Regions from separate parts of the Streptomyces sp. JW3 genome, predicted to be linked through region 2. Evidence: riboswitches for the same ligand, from Rfam matches in the RefSeq annotation. Region 2 holds a riboswitch; the other holds the start of a gene.
The links. A riboswitch is a leader RNA that binds a small molecule or an ion and turns the genes downstream of it on or off. The one in region 2 is predicted to bind S-adenosylmethionine.

Region 1 (3,201 bases), on a different contig from region 2:
GTCGGCGATGACCTCGCCGAGGGTGGCCCCTTCGGCACTCACTTCGGCCTGCCCGCCGGTGTAGGTACGCAGGATGGTGGGGATGCGGACAGAAACACTCACTTGAAACCTCCGGTCGGGTTATTCGCTTAGGGGCGCGTGGGGCGCGGGGAACTGCGCGTTACGCCAGCCCCGCCTCACGGAACGACTCAAGACTCGGCCGGATCGTCGCCGTGAGCCCGGTACCGGCGACGGCGTCCAGCGTCTTCAGCCCGTCGCCCGTGTTCAGCACCACCGTGGTGAGGCTCGGGTCCAGCAGACCGGCCTCGATGAGCTTCCGGGTCACCCCCACGGTGACCCCGCCCGCCGTCTCCGCGAAGATCCCCTCCGTGCGCGCCAGGAGCTTGATCGCCGCAACGACCTGCTCGTCGTTCACGTCCTCCACCGCGCCGCCGGTACGGCGCGCGATGTCGAGGACGTAGGGGCCGTCCGCCGGGTTGCCGATGGCCAGCGACTTGGCGATGGTGTCCGGCTTCTGCGGGCGGACCACGTCGTGGCCGGCCTTGAAGGCGGTGGAGACCGGCGAGCAGCCCTCGGCCTGCGCGCCGAAGATCTTGTAGGGCTTGTCCTCGACCAGCCCCAGCTCGATCAGTTCCTTCAGCCCCTTGTCGATCTTCGTGAGCTGGGAGCCGGAGGCGATCGGCACCACGAGCTGGTCGGGCAGCCGCCAGCCGAGCTGCTCGCAGATCTCGTACGCCAGGGTCTTGGAGCCCTCGGCGTAGTACGGCCGCAGGTTGACGTTGACGAAGCCCCAGCCCTCGCCGGCCGGGTCGCCGATCAGTTCCGAGCAGAAGCGGTTGACGTCGTCGTAGTTGCCCTCGATGCCGACCAGCTCGCCGCCGTAGATCGCGGCCATGACGACCTTGCCCTGCTCCAGGTCGTGCGGGATGAACACGCACGAGCGCAGCCCGGCCCGCGCGGCGGCGGCGCCGACCGCGCCGGCCAGGTTGCCGGTGGAGGAGCAGGACAGGGTGGTGAAGCCGAAGGCGCGGGCCGCTTCCAGGGCCTGGGCGACGACGCGGTCCTTGAAGGAGTGGGTGGGGTTGCCCGAGTCGTCCTTGACGTACAGGCCGCCGGTGACGCCCAGCTCGGCGGCGAGGCGGTCGGCCTTGACCAGCTTGGTCCAGCCCGGGTTGATGTTGGGCTTGTCGGCCACGTCGGCGGGGACGGGAAGGAGGGGCGCGTAGCGCCAGATGTTCGCGGGGCCCGCCTCGATGCGCGCGCGGAGCTTCTCGGTGTCGTAGCCGGAGAAGTCGTAAGCGATCTCCAGCGGGCCGAAACACTCCTCGCAGGCGAAGACCGGGCCGAGCGGCACGCGGTGGCCGCATTCGCGGCAGGAGAGCGCCGCGGCGGGGCCGAGATCAACAGAGGTGGTGGGGGATTCGGCAGTCTGCACAGCCATGGAGGCGAGGCCCTTTCTCCTCATCTTCCTCACGACGCATCTCGCCGTGAGACGGATTTGGCACCTTCCCGAGCCGGGAGCCTCGCTTCTTCACGAGTGCCGACTGGAGGGTTGCCGGGGCTTCATCGGGCCGTGTCCCTCTGCCCCTCTGGATGAGCAATATGTGGTTGTCAGCGGCGGCCACCCCCGACATGCGATGGTCATCCGCGTTGTTCAAGACTGTAACCGACGGCCAGGACAGTTGAGATAGTCGTCCGATGCGCGAGATGGATCACATAAGGGGTACGTGGTCCGTACAGGGAGGAGCCGGGGACCTTGCTGGAAGAAGTCGAGCGGTGGCTGAGCACACGCTCCTGGTCCGTGTCCGACCGTCCGCTGCACCACGTCCTGGCCGCCAAGCAGCGCTCCGGGCAGACGGTGAGCGTGGTGCTGCCCGCGCTGAACGAGGAGGAGACGGTCGGCGAGATCGTCGCGGCGATCCGGCACGATCTGATGTGCCAGGTGCCGCTGGTGGACGAGATCGTGGTGGTCGATTCCGGGTCGACGGACGCCACCTCGAAGGTGGCCGCGGCGGCCGGTGCGCGGGTCGCGCACCGGGACGACGTGCTCCCGCGCGTGCCGCCGGTGCCCGGCAAGGGCGAGGTGCTGTGGCGGTCGCTGCTGGTGACCGGCGGCGACATCGTGGCGTTCGTCGACGCGGACCTGAAGGAGTTCTCGTCCGACTTCGTCACCGGCATCGTCGGCCCGCTGCTCACCGACCCGGACGTGCACCTGGTCAAGGCCATGTACGACCGTCCGCTGGGCGGCGCCGCCGGGCAGGGCGGCCGGGTGACGGAGCTGATGGCCCGGCCGCTGCTGAACATGCACTGGCCACGGCTGGCCGGGTTCGTGCAGCCGCTGGGCGGCGAGTACGCGGCCCGCCGGTCGCTGCTGGAGCAGCTGCCGTTCCCGGTCGGGTACGGCGTGGAGCTGGGCATGCTGGTGGACGCGCTGCACCTGGTGGGCCTGGACGCGCTGGCCCAGGTGGACGTGGGGGTGCGCAGGCACCGGCACCAGGACGGGCAGGCGCTGGGCCGGATGGCCGCCGCCATCTACCGCACCGCGCAGCTCAGGCTGGCCCGGGGCCATCTGATCCGGCCGTCGCTGACCCAGTTCGAGCGCGGCGCGGACGGATTCGAGCCGCGCACCTTCTCGGTGGACACCGAGGAACGGCCGCCGATGCTGGAGATCGCCGAGTACGCGCGGCGCAAGGTCGCGTGAACGTACGTTTGAGCTGCTGGCGGCCGGGCTAGGTTGAGGCGTATGGCTTCAACCTTCGGTGCCGCCCGTGTGCTGGTGGCTTCCAACCGCGGCCCCGTCTCGTACCAGATCCAGCAGGACGGTTCGCTGCGGTCGAAACGCGGCGGCGGCGGACTGGTCTCCGGACTCTCCGCGATCGGACCGGACGCGGAGGCCCTGTGGGTCTGTTCCGCGCTCACCGACGACGACCGCGAGGCGGTGCGGCGCGGGGCCGGCGAGGACGGCGTGCGGATGCTGGACGTCCCGGCCGAGGTGCACGCGGACGCCTACAACGGGATCGCCAACTCGGTGCTGTGGTTCGTGCACCACATGCTGTACCAGACGCCGCTGGAGCCGGTCTTCGACGCGGAGTTCCGGCGGCAGTGGGCGTCCTACGAGGCGTTCAACCGGGCGTTCGCGCGGGCGCTGGCCGAGGAGGCCGCCGAGGGCGCGGCGGTGCTGGTGCAGGACTACCACCTGAC
Region 2 (3,201 bases):
GACACGGCATGGGCGATGGACACGATCATGCGCGGCGAGGCGACCGACGCGCAGATCGCCGGGTTCGCGGTGGCGCTGCGGGCCAAGGGCGAGACCGTGGACGAGATCGGCGGCCTGGTCCGCGCGATGTACGAGCACGCCCATGTGATCGAGGTGCCCGGCGACACGGTCGACATCGTCGGCACCGGCGGCGACGGCGCCAAGACCGTCAACATCTCCACCATGTCGGCGATCGTCATCGCCGGCACCGGGGCGAAGGTCGTCAAGCACGGCAACCGCGCGGCCTCCTCGGCCTCCGGCGCCTCCGACGTCCTGGAGAAGCTCGGCATCAACCTCCAGCTGACCCCGAAGCGGGTGGCCGAGGTCGCCGAGGAGGCCGGCATCACCTTCTGCTTCGCCGCGAAGTTCCACCCGGCGCTGCGCCATGTCGCCGCCGCCCGCGGCCAGCTCGGCATCCGCACGGTCTTCAACTTCCTGGGCCCGCTGACCAATCCGGCCAAGGTCCGCTCCCAGGCGATCGGCGTCGCCGACGCCCGGATGGCACCGATCATCGCCGGGGTGTTCGCCGAGCGCGGCAACTCCGCGCTGGTCTTCCGCGGTGACGACGGCCTGGACGAGCTGACCACCACGGCCACCTCCCGGGTGTGGGTGGTCCGGGACGGCGAGGTGACCGAGGAGGTCTTCGACCCGCGCGCGGTCGGCATCGAGATCGTGCCGGTCCAGGCGCTGCGCGGCGCCGACGCGTCGTACAACGCGGATGTGGCGCGGCGGATGCTGGCGGGTGATCCGGGCCCGGTGCGGGACGCGGTGCTGCTCAACTCGGCGGCGGCCCTGGTGGCCCTGGAGCCCGGCACCGGACCCTTGGCCGAGCAGATCCGGGCCGGCATGGCGCGGGCCGCCGAGTCGATCGACTCGGGCGCGGCCGGGCGGGCGCTGGAGCGCTGGGTGGCCGCCAGCAACGCCTGACCGGCGGCGACCGGCGGATGTGACGTGCGTCCCGCGACCCGGACCCGGGTTGCGGGACGACGATCACCTCGGTTACGTTTTCGACCAGGTCATGAGTGACAGTCATGAGGCCCCGGCCGACTGTCCGGCAACCCTCCGTCCGTGGCGGGGTGCCCCGGGTGAAGACCAGGCCGTGGACAGCAGGGTCCACGGCAAGCGCGGACCCCTCACTCGCAGATCAGGGGTCCTGGTCTCGAGGAGTGTGTCCGACGTGTCCGTCCCCACCGCTGTCTCCGCCCCGCTGGCCGTACTCGGCCGGGACATCACCGTGCCGCTGGTCACCGGCGGCGAGGTCACCTACGCCGCGCTCGACTACGCCGCCAGCGCCCCCGCCCTCCAGCGGGTCTGGGACGACGTGGCCGCCTACGCGCCGTACTACGGCAGCGTGCACCGGGGCGCCGGATACCTCTCCCAGCTCTCCACCGACCTGTTCGAGAACGCCCGCCGCACCGTGCACGACTTCCTCGGCTGCCGGGGCGACGACCAGGTGGTCTTCACCCGCTCCACCACCGACTCCCTCAACCTGCTGGCCGCCGCGCTGCCGGCCGGCTGCCGGGTCTTCGTCTTCGAGACCGAGCACCACGCCTCGCTGCTGCCCTGGCGGCACGCCGAGGTCACCTACCTCGACGCGCCGCGCACCCCCGCGCAGGCCGTCGAGACCCTGGAGCGGGCCCTCGCCGCCCGCGAGCCGCACGGCCCGGCCCTGGTCTGTGTCACCGGCGCCTCCAACGTCACCGGCGAGCTGTGGCCGGTGCGCGAACTGGCCGCCGCCGCGCACGCGCACGGCGCCCGGATCGTGCTGGACGCCGCCCAGCTCGCCCCCCACCACCCGGTCGACGTCCGTGACCTGGACGTCGACTGGGTCGCCTTCTCCGGACACAAGCTGTACGCCCCCTTCGGCTCCGGCGTGCTGGCCGGCCGCGCCGACTGGCTGGCCGAGGCCGAGCCGTACCTCGCGGGCGGCGGCGCCAGCCGCAAGGTCGCCCGGCGCGCGGACGGCGGCGTGGACGTGGAGTGGCACGACGACGCCGCCCGGCACGAGGCCGGCTCGCCCAACGTGATCGGCGCCTACGCCATCGCCGCCGCCTGCAAGGCCCTCACCGAGGCCGGGTTCGACGAACTGGTGGCCCGGGAGCGGTACCTGATCGAGAAGGTGCGGGCGGGCCTCGCCGAGGTGCCGGAGGTGCGGGTGCTGTCGCTGTTCGGCGACGACGCCCCGCGCGTCGGCGTGCTCTCCTTCGTCGTCGACGGCTGGAACAGCTCGCACTTCGCCGCCGCCCTCTCCGCCGAGTACGGCATCGGGGTGCGCGACGGCCTGTTCTGCGCCCACCCGCTGGTGCGCACCCTGCTCGGCAGCGACCCGGGGACCCAGGGCGAGTGCGGGGCGCCCGAGGCCGCGCCCGGCGAGAAGTCCCTGAACGCGGTCCGGGTCAGCTTCGGCGCGGGCACCCCGGACGAGCACGTGGCGCGGTTCGTGACGGCGGTGACGGAGCTGGTGCGGGACGGGGCCCGCTGGAACTACCGTACGGAGGAAGGGCGTTGCGTGCCGGACACCTCTGGTTCCGCCGCCGCCGCGTGACCCGGTAGCCGGGCGCCCAGCAGGATCATCCGCAGCGCCCGCTCGGTGGCGTCGGTGAGGAGTTCCGCGCCCCGGGTCAGCGCCTCCGCCAGCGCCATCGGCGCGGGCAGGATGCCGTGGCAGGCGTCCACCCCCGGCACGTCCTGCGCGCCCTCGCCGAGGGTGCCCGCCAGCGCCAGGACCGGGCGTCCGTGCAGCTTGGCGCGGCGGGCCACCTCGGCCGGGATCTTGCCGCGCGGTGTCTGGTGGTCCAGGGCGCCCTCGGCGGTCAGCACCAGGTCGGCGCGGGCCAGCCGGGCGTCGAGATCCAGGGAGTCCAGCTGGTCCAGGAACACGCCGAAGCGGGGCAGCAGCCGCGCGCCGAGCGCCGCCAGACCCGCGCCGAGGCCGCCGGAGGCGCCGGTGCCGGGGCCGGTGCGCAGGTCCGGGGCGCGGGCGCCGAGGTCGCGGGTGAGGACGTGGGCCCAGTTCTCCAGGGCGGCCGAGAGGTGCTCGGCCTGGGCCGGGGTGGCGCCCTTCTGCGGGCCGAAGACGCGGGCCACGCCGCGCTCCCCGCACAGCACGTTGAACGGGTTGCAGGCGACCAGCAGTTCGGTGTCCATCAGCCGGGGGTCGAG

Region 1: it holds a riboswitch for S-adenosylmethionine, as region 2 does, so the genes downstream of both, thrC (threonine synthase) here and ACTT8P_RS19500 (aminotransferase class V-fold PLP-dependent enzyme) in region 2, are expected to answer to the same signal.

What each region holds. Positions count from the first base shown of each region.
Region 1 covers NZ_JBQOUX010000038.1:225-3,425, forward strand. Annotated here, with positions in the region: gene ACTT8P_RS17365 (MoaD/ThiS family protein) at 1-102, opposite strand, end outside; gene thrC (threonine synthase) at 161-1,441, opposite strand; SAM riboswitch class I at 1,459-1,600, opposite strand; gene ACTT8P_RS17375 (glucosyl-3-phosphoglycerate synthase) at 1,757-2,701, shown strand; gene ACTT8P_RS17380 (alpha,alpha-trehalose-phosphate synthase (UDP-forming)) at 2,744-3,201, shown strand, end outside.
Region 2 covers NZ_JBQOUX010000044.1:40,339-43,539, reverse strand. Annotated here, with positions in the region: gene trpD (anthranilate phosphoribosyltransferase) at 1-966, shown strand, start outside; SAM riboswitch class IV at 1,054-1,170, shown strand; gene ACTT8P_RS19500 (aminotransferase class V-fold PLP-dependent enzyme) at 1,217-2,584, shown strand; gene ACTT8P_RS19495 (glycerate kinase) at 2,524-3,201, opposite strand, start outside.